Regions from separate parts of the Oryzomicrobium sp. genome, predicted to be linked through region 2. Evidence: riboswitches for the same ligand, from Rfam matches in the RefSeq annotation. Region 2 holds a riboswitch; each other region holds the start of a gene.
What was found. Region 2 has a riboswitch for cobalamin ahead of V7Z98_RS13980 (ribonucleoside-diphosphate reductase subunit alpha). Riboswitches for the same ligand answer to the same signal wherever they lie in the genome.
Positions count from the first base shown of each region.

Region 1: another riboswitch for cobalamin. It lies ahead of V7Z98_RS00495 (TonB-dependent receptor); the one in region 2 lies ahead of V7Z98_RS13980 (ribonucleoside-diphosphate reductase subunit alpha).
Region 3: another riboswitch for cobalamin. It lies ahead of V7Z98_RS11095 (TonB-dependent receptor); the one in region 2 lies ahead of V7Z98_RS13980 (ribonucleoside-diphosphate reductase subunit alpha).

Region 1 is NZ_DAISLS010000001.1:102,822-109,383, reverse strand. Features, by position in the region: gene V7Z98_RS00505 (acyl-CoA dehydrogenase) at 1-1,070, shown strand, start outside; gene V7Z98_RS00500 (enoyl-CoA hydratase) at 1,117-1,893, shown strand; gene V7Z98_RS00495 (TonB-dependent receptor) at 1,975-4,086, opposite strand; cobalamin riboswitch at 4,240-4,498, opposite strand; gene V7Z98_RS00490 ((2Fe-2S) ferredoxin domain-containing protein) at 4,587-4,940, opposite strand; gene cobJ (precorrin-3B C(17)-methyltransferase) at 4,937-5,944, opposite strand; gene V7Z98_RS00480 (cobalamin biosynthesis protein) at 5,986-6,402, opposite strand; gene V7Z98_RS00475 (cobalamin biosynthesis central domain-containing protein) at 6,399-6,562, opposite strand, start outside.
Region 2 is NZ_DAISLS010000013.1:110,181-116,742, forward strand. Features, by position in the region: gene V7Z98_RS13970 (hypothetical protein) at 1-19, opposite strand, end outside; gene V7Z98_RS13975 (glycosyltransferase) at 22-1,671, opposite strand; cobalamin riboswitch at 2,170-2,396, shown strand; gene V7Z98_RS13980 (ribonucleoside-diphosphate reductase subunit alpha) at 2,591-5,488, shown strand; gene V7Z98_RS13985 (ribonucleotide-diphosphate reductase subunit beta) at 5,485-6,562, shown strand, end outside.
Region 3 is NZ_DAISLS010000010.1:88,025-94,586, reverse strand. Features, by position in the region: gene V7Z98_RS11095 (TonB-dependent receptor) at 1-1,967, opposite strand, end outside; cobalamin riboswitch at 2,139-2,383, opposite strand; gene hemF (oxygen-dependent coproporphyrinogen oxidase) at 2,602-3,507, opposite strand; gene purD (phosphoribosylamine--glycine ligase) at 3,587-4,864, opposite strand; gene pagP (lipid IV(A) palmitoyltransferase PagP) at 4,907-5,506, opposite strand; gene purH (bifunctional phosphoribosylaminoimidazolecarboxamide formyltransferase/IMP cyclohydrolase) at 5,516-6,562, opposite strand, start outside.

The sequences.
Region 1 (6,562 bases), on a different contig from region 2:
CCCCCTTCGCCGCCGAGTGGGACAAGAACCACACCTTCCCCGCTCAGGCCCTCAAGGAGTTGGGCGAGCTGGGTGCCCTGGGCATGGTGGTGCCCGAGGAGTGGGACGGCGCCGGCATGGACTACATGAGCCTGGTGCTGACCCTGGAAGAGATCGCCGCCGGCGACGGCGCCACCTCCACCATCGTCTCGGTGCAGAACTCCCTGGCCTGCGGCATCACCATGAAGTACGGCAGCGATGCCCAGAAGGAAGAGTGGCTCAAGCCTCTGGCCCGGGGTGAAAAGCTCGGCTGCTTCTGCCTGACCGAACCCCACACCGGCTCCGACGCCGCCGCCATCACCACCCGGGCCGACCGGGACGGCGACCATTTCGTGCTCAACGGCGTCAAGCAATTCATCACCACCGGCAAGCACGCCCACATGGCCATCGTCTTCGCCGTCACCGACAAGGCCGCCGGCAAGAAGGGCATCTCCTGCTTCCTGGTGCCCACCGACACCAAGGGCTTCGTCGTCGGCCGCACCGAAGAGAAGATGGGCCAGCACGCTTCCGACACCGTGCAGATCATCTTCGAGGATTGCCGCGTTCCCGCCTCCGCCCTGCTGGGCAAGGAAGGGGAGGGCTACAAGATCGCTCTGTCCAATCTGGAAGCCGGCCGCATCGGCATCGCCGCCCAGTCCATCGGCATGGCCCGGGCCGCCTATGAGGCCGCCGTGCGCTACGCCAAGGAGCGGGTCACCTTCGGCGTGCCGATCATCGAGCACCAGGCGGTGAATTTCCGCCTGGCCGACATGGCCACCCTGCTCGACGCCGCCCGCCTGATGGTGTGGCGTGCCGCCCAACTCAAGGACGCCGGCCAGCCCTGCCTGAAGGAAGCTTCCATGGCCAAGATGTTCGCCTCGGAAGCCGCCGAGAAGATCGCCTCCGACGCCATCCAGATTCACGGCGGGGTTGGCTATACTGCCGACTTCCCGGTGGAACGCATCTATCGGGACGTGCGCATCTGCCAGATCTACGAGGGTGCCAACGACATCCAGCGCCTGGTGATCGGCCGCTCCATCGCCAGCGAATAAGGCTGGGGCCGAGACCGATCGGCAACCACAACAGGATCAACGAGACATGAGTTACGAAAACATTCTGGTCGAGACCCGCGGCAAGGTGGGCCTCATCACCCTCAATCGGCCCAAGCAGCTGAACGCCCTCAACGACGCCCTGATGGACGAAGTGGGTGCCGCCCTGGCCGTGTTCGAAGCCGACGAAGGCATCGGCGCGGTGGTCATCACCGGCTCCGAGAAGGCCTTCGCCGCCGGCGCCGACATCGGCATGATGGCCCAGTTCAGCTACATGGATGCCTACAAGGGCGACTACATCACCCGCAACTGGGAAAAGGTGAAGACCTGCCGCAAGCCGATCATCGCCGCGGTGGCCGGCTTCGCCCTGGGCGGCGGCTGCGAACTGGCGATGACCTGCGACATCATCATCGCCGCCGACACCGCCAAGTTCGGCCAGCCCGAAGTCAAGCTGGGCATCCTGCCCGGCGCCGGCGGCACCCAGCGCCTGCCCCGCGCCGTGTCCAAGGCCAAGGCCATGGACCTGTGCCTGACCGCCCGCATGATGGGCGCCGAGGAAGCCGAGCGCGCCGGCCTGGTGTCCCGCGTGGTCCCCGCCGACAAGCTGCTCGACGAGGCCCTGACCGCGGCCGCCCAGATCGCCGAGTACTCCCTGCCGGTGGTGATGATGATCAAGGAAAGCGTCAACCGCGCCTTCGAATCCGGCCTGGCCGAAGGCCTGCTGTTCGAGCGCCGCGCCTTCCACAGCTGCTTCGCCCTGGACGACCAGAAGGAAGGCATGGCCGCCTTCGTCGAAAAGCGCAAGCCCAGCTTCAAGAACAGCTAATCGCCGTTCTCCGCCGCAACGAAAACCCCCGGTCCAGGCCGGGGGTTTTCGTTTTGTGCTTCGTACTTAGTGTTTCGGGGATCAGAAGCCGATGCGCAGCCCCAGCCGCACCGTGCGCGGCTCCAGAGGGTGGATCAGCCGGCCGTCGATGCCGGTGCCGCCGCCGCAGGCCCCGGCGTTCAGTTCGTTGCGGGTGCAGGCCCCGCCCCAGTACTCGATGTCGTTGGCCTTGCGGTCGAACAGGTTGAGCACGTCCAGGGTCAGCTGGACCCGCCGGTCGAAGCGGTAGCCGAGCCGCAGGTTGGCCATCCAGAACGGGGACGATTTCTCCTGGCCCGTCTCCTCCAGATCGTAGGCCCCCAGGTAGCGCAGGCGCAGGCCGCCGGACCAGGGGCCGCCCTGGTCGTAGCTCAGGGCCACGGATGCGGTGCGCGGAATGGCGTTGGGCACCCGGTCGCCGCCGTTGACCGGCGTCTTGAAGCGGGCCTGGGACAGGGCCAGGTCGGCGTCGAGCAGGAAACCCCGGCCCAGGGCGACGCTGTTCGACCATTCCAGCCCATGGCGGCGCGAGGCGCCCCGGGGCTCGGTGACGCCCTCGTCGCCGACGAACACCAGCTCCGAATCCAGGTCCATGCGCCACACGGCCAGGGTGGATTGCCAGCCCGGCAACAGGGTGGTGCGCACCCCGATCTCGCTGCCCTGGGTGCGCACCATCAGGGGCACCGCGTCCACCGGCGTGCCGTCCTTGGGATTGACCCGGGCCGTGGCGCCCCGGGCGTCGTTGCTGTGGAAGCCCCGGCCCCAGTTGGCGTAGTACTCGGTGCCGGAGAAGGGGCCGAAGGCCACGCCGAGCTTGGGGCTGGTCTGGCGGCCCGTGGCGCTGCCGCCGTTGTCCATGTTGAAGACGCCGGCCAGGGGCGTCACCTCGGCGCGGATCTGGTCGTGGCGCAGGCCCAGGGTGGAACGCAGCCAGGGCAGCCAGGGAGTCTTCAGCGCCGTGTAGAGCGCCGTGGCGGTCTGGCGGATGCGGTCTTCCCGGACAGTATCGGTGCGCTGGCGCAGCACGGTGTCGTAGAGGCCGACGCTGCCGATCTCGTCGCGGCGCAGTTGGCCGCCCAGCACCAGTTCCGAATCCAGCAGCCGGGGGCCGAGGAACCAGCTGCGGCTGGCCTGGCCGCCCCACACGGTGCGCCGGTCGGCCTGCTCGTGCTGGTCGCCCTGGGGGCCGTTGATGAAGCCGGAAGGGCTGCTGAACAGGTTGAGGCCGTAGTCGATGACGTACACGCTGGCCTGGGTGGCGGTGTCCACACCGAACTGGCTGCCGCTGGCGGCCCATTCGCCGGACAGGCTATAGCGGTGGGTGCTGCCGCCGTCCTTGGGCGACAGGGCGCCGTAGCGGCCGATCTCGCCGCTGGCGATGGCCCGTTCCGGCACGTGCTCGGTGGCGGTCCAGCGGGCCTCGTAGGCCAGGGCCGAGATCGAGTAACCGTCCCGGGCGGTGCCGGACGACAGGCGCAGCACGGCGTTGGTGCGGCCCAGGTGCTCGGGCTGCTCCCAGGGACCGTTGTTGCTCGATGCCTCCACGGCACCGAGGAAAGTCAGCCCACCCAAGGGCATGCTGGCGGCGCCCAGGGCGCGCCGGTAGCCGTTCTGGCCGGCGCCCAGCTCGACGAAGTTGGACGGCAGGGCACGCTGATAGTCGATGCGCGCCGAGCCGGTGGCGGAAAAATCGCCGTCCTCCACCGCATAGACTCCCTTGCGGTACTGGATGCCGCTGACCAGCTCGGGAATCAGGAAGTTGAGGTCCATGTAGCCCTGGCCGTGGGCATGGCTGACCATGTTCACCGGCATACCCAGGACGCTGGTGGCAAAGTCGCTGCCGTGGTCCAGGTTGAAGCCGCGCAGAAAGTACTGGTTGGCCTTGCCGTCGCCGGAATGCTGGGTGACGATCAGCCCCGGCACGGCTTCGAGCACCTCGGCCGGGCGCAGCAGAGGCCGGTTGGCCAGTTGTTCGGCGCTGACGCTGCCTTCGCTGGCGGTGTCGGCGATGCCGACCAGGGCCTGCTTGCTGGCCTGGACGGTGACTTCGCCCAGGGTTTCGGCGCCCATGGCCTGGAAGGGCAGGGCGGCCAGCAGCCATGACCAGCGGTTGAGCCGGAGGCGGGTGCGCCCGGCTGTGTGGCGATGCTTCATGAAAGACTCCCGTTCGGCGACCCGGCCGATGACGGAAGCGCGCGGAGGCGAGTGGCGGGCCTTGACCCACCTGCACCTCGACATATCCCTGCGTCGTCGCGCTTTCGTCTGCATCCCCGCAGCCGGTCGCATGGTTCGGCGCCCTTCCCAAGGCGCTCTGGATTGCAGCAGGCCGGTCTCCGGGCTTGCGGGTCTTGAACGATCGCCTTCCCATGGGGCGAGCCTGGCGGAGCATTGCTCCGACAAACCCGATGACCACAGTGGCTGCGCCTTCCGGGGAGGAAGGGGCATGACCGTTCCGCACTCGCTTACCGTTGCGGGGGCAGCCAGGGCTTGGCGGCGAGGAGCTCGCCGCGCACCCTGTTCCCGTTTCACCCGCGTTGCCGCGGGCACCTGCTGGTTTGTTGTTTGCCCGATGGGGTATTTGCTGCGCACTGCGGCGGCAATCGGCGGCCTCGGGCCGGGCCGCCGCGCCGTTTTTCAACGTTTATTGAGACCGATCACTCCGCATCCGCGCAGTCGCCGGGCCCCTGATGGAACACCAGATCGGCCACGGGCCGGCCATCCCGCAGATGCTCGGCGACGATGCGGTCCATGTTTGCGGCGGTAACGTTGTAGTACCAGGTGCCGTCGGGCTGCACGCACATCACCGGGCCGCCCTTGCAGGCGGCGAAGCAATTGACCCGGGAGCGCTTCACCCGCAGATCGCCCTCGGTCAGGCCGGCGGCCTTGAGCTTGTCGCCCAGGCTGTCGAAAAGGGCCTGGCCCTCGCCGTTCTCGGTGCAGCGGGGGCCGGTGCATACCAGCAGGTGGCGCCGGTAGGCCCCGATCTTGGGTTTGACCGCCTCGCTCATGCCTCGGCCTCGGCGCTTTCGGCGACGTCCTCTTCCGGGCCGGCAGCCAGGGCGGAAGCAATGTAGTCCTCGGGCAGACGGTACTCGCGGGCCAGCTCGGCGGCGCTCTTGCCGCTCTCGCGAATGGCTTCCAGCCAGCCGTTGAGGCCGGTGGACAGGGACCGGCCGGCCTTCTCGCCGTCCTTGGTGGCGCGCTCGCCGTCTTCCACCGCGTACTTGTTGGCGTAGCCCCGGGGCGTGACCATCAGGCCGCCGCGGAAGAAGGTGTTGGAGTTGCCGATGAGCACGGTGGACAGCATGCCGATGTCGGCCTCGGCCATCTTTTCCAGGGTGGTGAATTCCAGGCGCTGCTTGGGACGGAAGGCGCTCTTGACGATGGCCACCGGGGTGTTCGGGTCGCGGTGGCGCAGGAAGATGCGCTGGGCTTCCTGAATCTGGCGGGTGCGGCGGCCGCTCTTGGGGTTGTAGAGGGCCACCACGAAGTCGGCGTAGGCCACGGCGTCCAGGCGGCGGGCGATGGTGGGCCAGGGGGTGAGCAGGTCCGAGAGGGAAATGGCGCAGAAATCGTGGGTCAGGGGGGCGCCAACGAGGGCGGCGCAGGTGTTGAGCGCCGAAGCGCCGGGGACGATTTCCACCTCGATGTCGGAATCGGGCGTCCAGCCGGCCTGGAACAGCACCTCGAAGGTGGGGCCGGCCATGCCGTACACGCCGGCGTCGCCGGAGGAGATCAACGCCACCTTCTTGCCCTGCTTGGCCCGGTCCAGGGCTTCGATGGCCCGGTCCAGCTCCTCGGTCATGGACTTCTTGATCACTTCCTTGCCGTCGATCAGGTCAGCCACCAGGCGCACGTAGGTGACGTAGCCGATGATGGTATCGGCTTCGGCGATGGCGGCCCGGGCGCGGCCGGTCATGTGGTCCACGGCGCCGGGGCCCAGGCCCACCAGCATGATCTTGCCGGTCTTGGCCGGGGCGTCGGTGTTGCCGCTTGTTTGAATTTCGCTCATGAAGTCGCTCCTCGGAATTTCAGTGAATGCAGTTGTCGGGCTCAGGGCAGCAGGGCGATGGAGACGGTGGCATTGCGCCCGTCCGGGCCCCGCAGCTTGTGTTTTTCGATCAGCAGCCGGCTCATGTCGGTGCCGGCGGCCAGCAGGGCGGCAGCCTCCGAGACGGAAGGGGTGCCGGTGTATTTGCGTACCGTCTCCGACGGGTTGGGCACGGGCACGGTGGCCAGCACTTCCGGCGGGTAGAAGGCGAGGGTGAGGCCGAAACGCTCGGCAAAACCGAGCAGCCCCACCTCGTCCGCCTTCAAGGTGATGCTGGCGCCCGCCGCCACCTGTTCAGGGGCGAGGCCGGCGGCGGCCAGGGCCTCCTGCACCGCCTGGGCAATGGTGGCTTCCGGGGTGCCCCGGTCGCAGCCAAGGCCCAGGGCCACTTTCCGGCTGGCCTGGTATTCGTCGCTCAAACGCCTTGCTCCACGGGCGGCCGGTAGGTGACCAGGCGGCCCGCCAGGCGGGGCGCCAGTTGCGGCGGCAGGGTACGGTGGCTGATCCACAGCACGGCGGCGACGGCGTCGAGATTCACGTCTTCCAGGCGGCTGAACCGTTTGATGTTGGCGGGCACCG
Region 2 (6,562 bases):
GAAGCAGCAACCCGATCATGATCAGCCCACGGAGCCCGTCTGGTGGTGCGGCGTGGCTCCGGCCGGCAGATGCACGGGGACGGGGGTGGCCCCCGGCTGGCGGTAGCGCACGGTCTTGTCCCACACCAGGCTGCGGCGCAGCAACCAGTCGAAGAAGAACTGGTTCCAGGTGGCCCGGGCGATCGACAACAGGCTGATCAGGAAGCCGAACAGGTTGAGGGGCAGCAGGCGGATGCGGTTGCGGTTGCCGTCCAGGTGCACCGCCGCCGATATCTCGAAGTAGGCGGCGAAGTTGCCCAGGGCCCCGTAGCCCATCAGGGCGAACATGGCCAGGGCGCCGGACAGCCACTGGTTGGTGGTGCAGTAGAACAGGAAGATGGCCAGCATCCAGCCGAACAGCAGCAGGGGGGACATGGCATAGACCCCGAGCAGGAGCAGGCCGTCCATCCGCTCGGCGAAGCTCACGCCCCGGTTGAACAGCAGCCGCCCGGCGTAGCGTAGCGCCGCCTGGTTGTGGCCCTTGGCCCAGCGCATGATCTGGCGCACCCGCACCGGCCAGCTCTCGGGCACTTCCTCGTAGCACTCGGAACGGTTCTGGTAGACAGTCTTCCAACCCGACAGGAGCAGGCGGTAGGTCAGGTCGGTGTCCTCGGCCAGGGCGTCGTCGCGCCAGCCGCCGATGCCTTCCAGGGCGATGCGGCGCACCCCGCCCACGGTGCCGCCGTACTGGGGCACCATGCGCAGGTTCATGCGCGCCTGCTGGTCCACCTGGTAGCCGCCGGAGCGCTCCAGGTCGAGCAGGCGGGTGAGCAGGTTGCTGCCGGTGTTGAGGGGCACCACCCGGCCCATCACCGCGCCGGTCTCCGGATCGAGGAAGGGGGCCACCAGCTGCTTGATCAGGCCTTTCCCGGGCACGTAGTCGGCATCGAAGATGATGATGATGTCGCTCTCCACCAGTTCGGTGGCGTCCTTCAGCGCCGCCGACTTGCCCGGCTTGCCGCCGCTGCGGTGGAAGGGGGTGATGCGCCCCGGAAAGCGGACCACGTAGCTGTCGATGATCTCCCGGGTGCGGTCGGTGGAACGGTCGTTCACCGGCATCAGGCGGATGCGCTCGGGCGGATAGTCCACGTCGAGCAGGGCTTCCAGGGAGTTGGCGATCACCGCCTCTTCGTTGTGGGCGGCGATGAACACGGTCACCGTGGGCCAGTCCGCCGTGTCGATGTCCACGTAGGGGTGCCGCTGCCGGCCGAACAGCCGGTTGAAGGCGAAGTAGTAGTGGCGCAGGGTGTAGACGACGATCAGCGCCAGGACGAAGAACAGCAGCACCAGAGCCGTCACCGCCGTCTCGTTGGAAATCTGCGTCAGCCGGGAACTGACGAAGCCGGCATCCGGCGGCAGGGGTTGCCACTCGCTCACCGGCTTGATCCGCAGCACCGCCTCGGGAGGCACGGCATCGCCGTAGTAGGTGGGCGGCTCCGGCCGCACCGCGACGTCCAGGGGCACCACCGGCGCCGGAACCTCGCCACCCATGGCCTCGGCGGTGGCGCCACCAGCCGGCGCCTCGCCCACGCCCTCGCCTTCAGCCGCGCGCAGCTGGCCGGCGGCCAGCAGCAGCCCTCCTGCGACGAGGCAGGACAAAAACGGGCGCTTCAGGAAAGAAAAGGGGGACATGGGGCACGCCAACACTTGGGGAGTGGAACCCCAAGCTTAAGCGCCCCGAGCTCCTGGAAGGAATGAAATATTTTGCACAGCAGGCAATATTTTGGGCGAAATAAAAAACAACGTGTTTTTTCTCACAAAACATATAGCAAACCCCAGCAATCACAAGGGAATGCAAGCTTTTGACAGGCTCGAAGAAAAAATAAAAATTCTCTTTGGAAAATAACGCCATCACCCATAGGAGGGCTTTTCGGCACCCTTAGTTCCTAGCTTGAGGGGTTTCTTGGACAAATCGTGAGAAATGTCACCACCGACCAATTTGTATCAAATTGCTAACGATTCCCCTGCCATGGCAACACCGGCACAGCATCATCGCCCCCCAGGCCGCAACCATCCCAAAGACATTGCAACTTTTCATTCCGGCAAAAACAAACACAACATGTAGTAGAAGCACAATGCAAAAACACTAGATGTAGTGAAATTTCGTTGACGACGCCGTTTCCGGTCCGGTACATTGCAGACCATGATGGTTCCCCCTTCCGGGGGATGAAACGGGAATTCGGAGCGGTGGGCTGCGGCCCCTCGCGCAAGCCGAAGCTGCCCCCGCAACTGTGAGCGGAGAGCGTGCCCCGACGGCCACTGGAGCAAGATGCCTCCGGGAAGGCCGGGGCCGGCGCCAACCAGGCGCCACGCGACGACCTGCAAGCCAGGAGACCGGCCATCGCTGCAACGCCGCCTCACCGGAGTCGCCAGAATCACCATCGACTCACCGCCGGGCGGCAACGTTTTCACTTGGGGCGGGGCGCCCCGGGAAAGCGCGGCGGCCCCGGCGGGGCCGTCCGGCATGGGCGCATGGGTTCGGCCGCAACGGCCGCCAAGCACCGGCCTCCGCGCGCCCCCAGGCTCCCCGGCCCGTCACGGGGAGATCCGCATGCACCATCCTTCCAGCGCCATCGAGCAGGGCCACGGCCCGGCCACCAGCCCTTCCGCGCCCTTGCCCACCCTCGAAACCGGCGCCGAGCTGCCGGGCAGCCCGGCCTACACCCCGGGCCTGGGGGTGAGCGTCGACGCCCGCAGCTTCGAGGTGATCCGCCGCAACGGCGCGGTGGTGGCCTTCAACCCAGACAAGATCGCCGTGGCCCTGACCAAGGCCTTCCTCGCGGTGGAAGGCCACCAGGGCGCCACCTCGGCCCGCGTCCGCGACGTGGTGGGCGAACTCACTGCCACCGTGGTCCAGGCGCTCACCCGGCGCCTGCCCGGCGGCGGCACGGTGCACATCGAGGACATCCAGGACCAGGTGGAACTGGCCCTGATGCGTTCCGGCTCCCACGACGTGGCCCGGGCCTACGTGCTCTACCGGGAGAAACGGGCCGCCGAGCGGGCCGCGGCACGGGCGGCCCAGGCCACCGACGAGCGCGCCGACGAGCCGGTGCTGCATGTGGTGGACGGTGAGACCCGCCGCCCCCTGGACCGGGCCGCCCTGCTGGCCACGGTGCAGGAAGCCTGCGCCGGCCTGGCCGACGTTTCCGCCGAAACCGTGCTGGAACACGCCCTGCACAACCTCTACGACGGCGTGCCGGTGGTGGCGGTGCGCCAGTCCCTGGTGCTGGCCGCCCGCACCCTGATCGAGCGGGAGCCGGCCTACAGCAAGGTTTCCGCCCGGCTGCTGCTCGATTCGATCCGCGTCGAGGTGCTGGGCCAGCCCACCGCCCACGGCGCCATGACCGCCGGCTACGCCGAGTATTTCCCCCGGGCCATCCGCCGCGGCATCGCCGCCGAGCTGCTCGACCCGCGCCTGGCCGAATTCGACCTGGAGGTGCTGGGCCGCGCCCTGGTGGCCGACCGGGACCTGCAGTTCGACTACCTGGGCCTCCAGACCCTCTACGACCGCTACTTCCTGCACGAGGACGAGCAGCGCATCGAGCTGCCGCAAACCTTCTTCATGCGCGTGGCGATGGGCCTGGCCCTGAATGAGATCGACCGGGAAGCCCGGGCCATCGAGTTCTACAACCTGCTCTCGTCCTTCGACTTCATGAGCAGCACGCCGACCCTGTTCAACAGCGGCACCCGCCATTCCCAGCTGTCGTCCTGCTACCTGACCACCGTCTCCGACGACCTGGAAGGCATCTACCAGTCGGTCAAGGAAAACGCCCTGCTGCAAAAGTACGCCGGCGGCCTGGGCAACGACTGGACCCCGGTGCGGGCCCTGGGCAGCCGCATCAAGGGCACCAACGGCAAGAGCCAGGGGGTGATCCCCTTCCTCAAGGTGGTCAACGACACCGCCGTGGCGGTGAACCAGGGCGGCAAGCGCAAGGGGGCGGTGTGCGCCTACCTGGAGAGCTGGCACCTGGACATCGAGGAATTCCTCGAACTGCGCAAGAACACCGGCGACGAGCGCCGCCGCACCCACGACATGAACACGGCCAACTGGATTCCCGACCTGTTCATGCAGCGGGTGCTGGCCGGGGCCGACTGGACCCTGTTCTCCCCCAGCGACACGCCCGACCTGCACGACAAGTACGGCAAGGCCTTCGAAGCCGCCTACACCGCCTACGAGGCCAAGGCCGACCGGGGCGAGATCAAGCTGTTCAAGCGCATTCCCGCCGTGCAGCTGTGGCGCAAGATGCTGACCATGCTGTTCGAGACCGGCCATCCCTGGATCACCTTCAAGGACGCCTGCAACCTGCGCTCGCCCCAGCAGCACGTGGGCACCGTGCATAGCTCCAACCTGTGCACCGAGATCACCCTCAACACCTCCGACACCGAGACCGCGGTGTGCAACCTGGGCTCGGTGAACCTGCCGGCCCACCTGGTGCAGGTGGACGGCCAGTGGACCCTGGATCAGGCCAAGCTCAAGCGCACCATCCGCACCGCCATGCGCCTGCTCGACAACGTGGTGGACATCAACTTCTACGCCACCCCCAAGGCGCGCAACGCCAACGTGCGGCACCGCCCGGTGGGCCTGGGCATCATGGGCTTCTCCAACTGCCTCCAGGAAATGGGCCTGCCCTACGCCTCGGACGAGGCAGTGGTCTTCGCCGACCGTTCCATGGAAGCGGTGTGCTACCACGCCTACTGGGCCTCCACCGACCTGGCCGAGGAGCGGGGCCGCTACTCCAGCTTCACCGGCAGCCTGTGGGACAAGGGCATCCTGCCCCTCGACTCCCTGCAACTGCTCGAAGACGCCCGGGGCGGTTTCGTCGAGGTGGACCGCGGCGCCACCCTGGACTGGGAGGCCCTGCGCCAGCGCATCGCCCAGGTGGGCATGCGCAACTCCAACTGCGTGGCCATCGCCCCCACCGCCACCATTTCCAACATCGTCGGCCTCTCGGCCTCGATCGAGCCCGAGTACCAGAACCTCTACGTGAAATCGAACCTGTCCGGCGAGTTCACCGTGGTGAACGACGCCCTGGTGCGCGACCTCAAGGCCCAGGGCCTGTGGGACGAGGTGATGGTGGCCGACCTCAAGTACTTCGACGGGTCCCTGGCCCCCATCGACCGCATCCCGGCCGAGCTCAAGGCCCGCTACGCCACCGCCTTCGAGATCGACCCGGTGTGGCTGATCGAGGCCGCGGCGCGGCGCCAGAAGTGGATCGACCAGGCTCAGTCCCTCAACCTGTACGTGGCCGTGGCCTCGGGCAAGAAGCTGGACGAAATCTACAAGCTGGCCTGGAAGCGCGGCCTCAAGACCACCTACTACCTGCGCACCCTGGGCGCCACCGCCATGGAAAAGACCGGCGCGCCGATCGACCGGGCGGCCGTGTCTGCCGCCCCGGCCGAACCCAAGTTCTGCTCCATCGACAACCCGGATTGCGAGGCCTGCCAATGAGCGCCTTCCTGCTCAACGACTGGGACGACGGCCCCGCCGTCGCAACGCCCCCTGCCCAGGCCCCTGCGCCAAACCCCGCGCCCATGGCCGATCTCCAGGCAGGAATCTTGGAAAGCCGCGCCCCTATTGGTTCTTCGACCATGCCGACCGGAGAACAAGCACTGGCGCGGGCTTCCACCTTGCATCCGGCAGGGTTGTCCCTCGCCCCGATCAACCCGGAGGACAAGCGGGTGGTGAACGGCAAGGCCGACATCAACCAGCTCGCCCCCTTCAAGTACCCCTGGGCCTGGGAGTTCTTCCTCAACGCCAACCGCAACCACTGGACGCCCCTGGAAATCTCCATGGCCCAGGACGTGCACGACTACAACCACAAGCTGACGCCGGCGGAGCGCCACGTCTTCGAGAACGTGCTGTCCTACCTGACCACCTCCGACATCCTGGCCATGCGCAACATCGGCCTGGCGGTGATGGAAAAGATGAGCGCCCCGGAATTGCAGATCTACCAGGCCCGCCAGGTCTACGAAGAGGCCCTGCACACCTGGACCTACCAGCACTGCATCGAGAGCCTGGGCCTCAACCAGCAGGAGATCTACAACCGCTACCGGGTGGTGCCGCAGATCCACGGCAAGATCGCCCTGGCCAACCGGCGCCTGGAGCGGGTGATGCGCTCCGACTTCGACCTCACCGACCGGGACAACCTGCACGAATTCGCCCTCTCCTACCTGTTCTTCGCCGGCATCTTCGAAGGCTGCTGGTTCTACAACGGCTTCACCCCCATCTTCGCCCTGCAACGCCGGGGCCTGATGAAGGGCACCGCCGAGCAGCTGCAATACATCATGCGCGACGAGGTGCTGCACTGCGCCTTCGGCATCCGGGTGGTGCGCCAGCTGTTGCAGGAAGAGAACCTGACCCTGGACCCGGCCGCCGTGAAGGCCCTGTGGGAAGAAGCGGAAGCGGCCGAAGCGGCCTACGCCGGCTACATCCTGCGGGAGCCCATCCTGGGCTACAACGCCGACCTGCACCGGGGCCAGTTCCGCTTCATCGCCAACCGCCGCGCCCGCCAGCTGGGCCTCT
Region 3 (6,562 bases), on a different contig from region 2:
AGTCGCGCATTGGCCACGAGCAGGGGCGTGTACAGGGTGTGCACCGTCTTGCCGGGAAAGCGCTCCGTGCCGCTCGTCCCGCCGTTGTAGTACCAACCGCCGTTAACGTAGCGCCCCTCCTGCTGCGTCACCGCGAATTGCAGGTCGGCCCGGTCGCTCCAGGCCAGCTTGCCTTCCAGCTCCACCCCCTGGGTCAGGGTGTCGCCGGAGTTGATGTACTTGGCCGCAAGCGGCGTCGCGTACAGGGTGATGGCGTTGTCGGCCTCGCGCTGGAAATAGGTGAGGCGGAAGCCCCCGCGCAGCTTTTCGCCCAGGCGGCCGTCCCAACCAAAACCGAAGTCGCCGTTGCGCCCGGTTTCCGGCTTCAACTGGATGGCCCGGCCGTTGCTGTCGGCCCCCGGCACGTAGCCGATGCCGTTACCGTAGATTTCGTAGAAATTGGGGTAACGGATGTAATTGCCGTAGTTGCCGAACACCTGCCAGCCGCTGGTGAAATGCTTCTTCACGCTCAGGCTGCCGGTGGGCTCCCAGTCGTATTGCCCGGCGGGGCCGGCCAGGGGCGACCAGCGGCTGCCGATGACCGGGCCTTCGAGCTTTTCCAGGCGGCCGATGGGCGTGACCTGCAGGTTGCCCAGGGCGGCGACGGTAACCGTGTCCTGGACTTGCAGGTTGGTCTTGATGCGGCGGAATTCGGGGATGAAGTCGGAGGCCGGCGTGCGGCCGCTGATGTCCGAAAACAGGGTTTCCCAATAACGCTCGGCGTGGATCTCGAACAGGTGGGAAAAGGCGCCGCCATCGCCGAAGGCGTAGGTGGCGTCGCCGGCGATGCCGTAGCGTTTGGTCCGGTAGTCGGTCCAGCGCTCACCGATATAGTTGGTGGCCGGATTGAAGTCCAGGTTGCGGAACGTCTGGTTTTTGTCCAACCAGGTGAGGTTGAGGCTGAGGCCCAGATTGCCGAAGTTGTCCCGCCAGCCCGCCAGTCCCTCCTGCTGCTCGATCCGCTGCTGGCGGCGCTGGCGATAAAACGTGTCCACCCAGGGCAGATCCGTGGTTTGCGCGCCGATTCCGGACGACGCGGTCAATACCACGGCGGGCAGATAGCGCTCCATGTCGGTCTGGGCGAACTTGAGGACGAAGCGCTCGTCCTGCCATTTGAGCAGGACGTTCTGCTTCTCGGATTTGTTGTTCATGCGCCGGCGCTCTTCTGGAATCGTCCGGCCCGTCTTGATGTCGGTCGTTCTGTCGCCGGAATCGGCGAGATACGAAACCCCGTCGCCGAACACCAGGTTCTTGAGCCCGCCGACCGCGTAGTTCTTGTACTTGAAATCGCCATCGCTGCGGTCGTTGTCCAGGCCGATCAGCAGGTTGCCGCCCAGCAGCGGCACATTCAGGTTGGCGCTCTGCTGCGCGCCGCCGAAGGACCGGGCGCCGACCGAAACGCTGCCGCTGAACCCCGCGGGTTTCTTGGTGACGATGTTGATGGCCCCGCCGATCGGCGCGCCGGAAAAGCGGGCCGGCGTAGTGCCGCGATAGACCTCGACCCGCTCCACGTTGCTGATCGGCAGGGTGGACAGGTCCGCTGCCGTTTCGCTGGCGGTATTGAGCGGCACCCCGTCGATGTAGATGTTGACCTGGCTGGGGGCGCTGCCGCGGATGGTGGCGGTGGTGTAGCTGCCGCTGCCCGACACGCGGCGCACATAGACGCCGGGAATCTGGTCGAGCAGTTCGGGGATGGATTTGTGCTCGCCCTTGACGTCGTCCGGGTAGGCCACGGACACCACCCCGGGCGACAGCTCCTCGCGCAGGTCGATGCGGCTGCCGGTGACCCGGATGGGGGCCAGGGCGGTCTCGGTGCCGGAGGCAGAATCGGAATCGGCGGCCAGGGCGGCAGCCGGGATCAAGGCGGCAGCGCACAGCAGGGCGTTGGCGGTGCGCGGCGCGCAGCGGAATAAGGCAGGTGGACGCATGTCTCCCCCGTCGACTGGTTGCGACAAGGCGAGGGCATGCCGTCACGAACGGTCGGTGGCGCGGGAGGAGGCACGAAGGACGTCTGCCGCGCGAACCGATGCGGCCCTCGCCGCTTCGTTCGTCGCTCAGACGGAAGGACACCGTGCCTCGGCCATCCCCTGGGCCAAAGCAAGAGCGACCAGACGCCGGCAGGTCTCCTGGCTCGCGGGTCAAGACTCGAAGTGCGGCCTTCCCAGGCAATCCGTGAGGCATGGATTGGGCCCAGTGGCGGCGGAGCGGGGCGATTCCCGTCCGCGTGCGCTTCTCGTTCGCCGCTTACAGTTGCAGGGACAGCTGCGGAATTGGGCGGAAAAACCGCCTGCACCGCATTCCCGTTTTAAGCCTCTGGCGAGGCACCGGCGCGATCTGTCGGCCGCACCGCTCGGGCACGACCGCGAGGGGCGAGTATAGCAGCGTCATCACCCCAGTCCAGACCGATCGCATATGACAGGGCGCAGCACCCCCAAGGGGACCGGGCCAAAAGCCAAGCGGGGCGCGGGGTTCCGGACATGCCACCTGGAACTCCGCGCCCCGCCTTGGTTTCAGCGACGCCTCCCTGGAGAGCGCCTATCGGCGCGGCTCCGGGGAAATACCTCACGCCCAGTCGCGGGGACGGAGGAACTCGTCGTAGAGCTTCGCTTCCGGACTGCCCGGCTCCGGGTGCCAGTCGTAGCGCCACTTCACCACCGGCGGCAGGGACATCAGGATCGACTCGGTGCGGCCGCCGGATTGCAGGCCGAACAGGGTGCCCCGGTCGAACACCAGGTTGAATTCCACGTAGCGGCCGCGCCGGTAGGCCTGGAAGTCCCGCTCCCGCTCGCCGTAGGGCGTGTCGCGGCGCGCATCCAGCACCGGCAGGTAGGCCGGCACGAAGGCGTCGCCCACCGCCTGAGTGAGGGCGAAAGCCTGCTCGAAGGGCACCAGCCCGTCGGCCCCCAGATCGTCGAAGAACACGCCGCCCACGCCGCGGGGCTCGTTGCGGTGCTTCAAGAAGAAGTACTCGTCGCACCAGGTCTTGTAGCGCGGATAGACGTCGGCGCCGAAGGGAGCCAGGGCCGCCTTGCAGGTACTGTGGAAGTGGCGCACGTCCTCTTCCCACGGGTAGTAGGGGGTCATGTCCATGCCGCCGCCGAACCACCACACCGGGGCCTCGCCGTCCTTCAAGGCGACGAAGGCGCGCACGTTCATGTGGGCGGTGGGGCAGTAGGGGTTGCGCGGGTGCAGCACCAGGGACACGCCCATGGCCTCGAAGCGCCGCCCGGCCAGCTCAGGGCGGTGGGCGGTGGCCGAAGCCGGCATGCGCGCTCCCATGACGTGGGAGAAATTGACGCCGCCGCGCTCGAAGAAGGCCCCCTCCTCGATCACCCGGGTCAGGCCGCCGCCGCCCTCGGGGCGCTCCCAGGCATCGGTCTTGAAGGCGTGGCCGTCGAAGGCTTCCAGGGCGGCGACGATGCGCGTCTGGAGGCCGGTGAAGTAGGCTTTGAGCTGGGGGATGTCCATGGAGGGGTCTCGCTGGGGATGGAAAAACGGGCGGTCATGGCCGCCCGTCGTTATGGTTATGGGTGCTGCTGGATGACGCTCAGCGCGCCACGGCCCGGTGGCCGATGTCGCGGCGGTACTGCATGCCGTCGAAGCGGATGGTGGCCACCGCGTCGTAGGCGGCCTGCTGGGCCAGCTTGACGTTCTCGCCCAGGGCGGTGACGCACAGCACCCGGCCGCCGGAGGCCACCACCCGGCCGTCCTGCTGCGCGGTGCCGGCGTGGAACACGTGGCACTCGGGAGAGGCGGCGTTGCCCTCGGGCAGGCCGACGATGATGTCGCCCTTGCGCGGGGTGTCCGGATAGTTGGCGGCGGCCAGCACCACGCCGAGGGCGACGCGGCGGTCCCACTCGGCCTCGATCTGGTCCAGGGTGCCGTTGGTGGCGTGTTCAAGCAGGGCCACCAGGTCGGACTTGAGGCGCATCATGATCGGCTGGGTTTCCGGGTCGCCCATGCGGCAGTTGAACTCCAGGGTCTTCACCCCGCCGTCCTTGCCGATCATCAACCCGGCGTAGAGGAAGCCGGTGAAGGGGATGCCGTCGGCCTCCATGCCGCGCACCGTGGGCAGGATGATCTCGCGCATCACCTTGGCGTGGATCTGTGGGGTGACCACCGGGGCCGGGGAATAGGCGCCCATGCCGCCGGTGTTGGGGCCGGTGTCGCCGTCGCCGATGCGCTTGTGGTCCTGGCTGGAGGCCAGGGCCAGCACGTTCTTGCCGTCCACCATGACGATGAAGCTGGCTTCCTCGCCGTCGAGGAAGTCCTCGATCACCACCCGGGCGCCGGCGTCGCCGAGCTTGTTGCCGCCGAGCATGTCGTCGATGGCGGCATGGGCCTCGGCCAGGTCCATGGCCACCACCACGCCCTTGCCGGCGGCCAGGCCGTCGGCCTTGATGACGATGGGGGCGCCCTGGCGGTCCACGTAGGCATGGGCTGCGGCAGCGTCGGTGAAGGTCTCGAAGCCGGCGGTGGGGATGTTGTGGCGGGCCATGAAGCGCTTGGCGAAGTCCTTGGAGGACTCCAGCTGGGCGGCTTCCTTGGTCGGGCCGAAGACACGCAGGCCCCGCTCGCGGAAGATGTTCACGGCGCCGGCGGCCAGGGGGGCCTCGGGGCCGACCACGGTCATGTGGATCTTTTCCGCCTCGGCGAAATCGGCCAGGGCGTTGAGGTCGGTGATGGGCAGGTTTTCCAGGGCCTCTTCCCGGGCGGTGCCGGCGTTGCCCGGGGCGACGTAGACCTTGTGCACCCGGGGGGACTGGGCGAGGCGCCACGCCAGGGCGTGTTCGCGGCCGCCGGAACCGATGACGAGAACTTTCATGGAGGACCGTTCCTTATGTTTGTGCGTCGCGGGGCCGGGCCGTCAGAAGCGGACCTTGCCCCAGAAAAAGAGGATGTTGCCGAAGCCGCTGCCGCCGGGCACGTAGGCGGTGTCGAAGGACACGTCCCGGTATTCCAGGGAGGCGATGGGCAGGACGGCGGGCACCGGGGTGTAGCGGGCAATGTCGGAGCGCGCCGTGAGGAAGGCGGTGTAGCCCAGGCCGAACTTCAACTCGCCGGCCAGGTGCCAGTAAGTCTTGTAGCCGTAACCGAGCATGTACTCGGGCTTGTAGTGGGAATCCTGGAAACCCATGGCGTAAATGCCGTGCCAGTCGCCGTCGGCGTCGTAGATGCCGCGCCCCAGGCCGATGCCCAGGGGCGTCTCGTTGAAGCTGTCGATCTTCTCGCGGCTGTAGGCCGAACGCAGGTGGTAGGTTTCCAGGGGCACGTACAGCTCGTTGCGCCCGTCGTTCCAGATGGTCGACAGCTTCTGCCGGGCCCGGTCGAGCCAGGAGTCGCCGGCGGCGTCCGCCTGGATCGCGGGCACGGCGCCGGTGGCACCGGCATCGTCGGCCAGGGCCGTCCCCGGGGACGCCAGGAGGGCGCCCCACAGGGCCAGGGAAGCGGCTAGGCGGCGCAGCACGGACCGGCCTTAGTGGCGGAAGTGGCGGGCGCCGGTGAACACCATGGCCAGGCCGTGCTCGTCGGCGGCGGCGATCACCTCGGCGTCGCGCATCGAGCCGCCGGGCTGGATCACCGCCACGGCGCCAGCTTCGGCCAGCACGTCCACCCCGTCGCGGAACGGGAAGAAGGCGTCGGAGGCCACGGCGGAGCCGGCCAGGGACAGGCCGGCGTTCTGGGCCTTGATGGCGGCGATGCGGGTCGAATCGACCCGGCTCATCTGGCCGGCGCCCACGCCCAGGGTCATGCCGCCGCCGCAGAAGACGATGGCGTTGGACTTGACGAACTTGGCAACCCGGTAGGCGAACAGCAGGTCTTCGAGCTGGCCGTCGGTGGGGGCCTTCTTGGTCACCACCTTCAGGTCGGAGGGCTGGACGTTGAACATGTCCGGGCTCTGCACCAGCAGGCCGCCGCCGACGCGCTTCAGCTCGAAGGCGTGGTAGGCGCGCTCCAGAGGCACTTCGAGCAGGCGCACGTTCTGCTTGGCGGCGAAGATCTGGCGGGCTTCGGAGGAGAAGGCCGGGGCGATCACCACCTCGACGAACTGCTTGGCCACGGCGGTGGCGGCGGAACCGTCCAGCTCCCGGTTGAAGGCGATGATGCCGCCGAAGGCGGAGGTGGTGTCGGTCTTGAAGGCCTTGTCGTAGGCCTCCAGGGCGGTAGCGCCGATGGCCACGCCACAGGGGTTGGCGTGCTTGATGATGACGCAGGCCGGGGTGTCGAAGGTCTTGACGCATTCCCAGGCGGCATCGGCGTCGGCGATGTTGTTGTAGGACAGTTCCTTGCCCTGGAGCTGGTGGTAGTTGGCAATGGCGCCGGCGGTGGAGCCGGTGTCGCGGTAGAAGGCAGCCTGCTGGTGCGGGTTCTCGCCGTAGCGCAGGGTCTCGACCCGGTCGAAGGCCAGTTGCAGCTTCTCGGGGAAGGCGGCGGGGATCGGCGCGGCGGCTTCCGGAGCCTCGGCCACGGCGTTGTCCTGGCCGGTCAGCCAGTTGGCGATGGCCGAGTCGTAGCGGGCAGT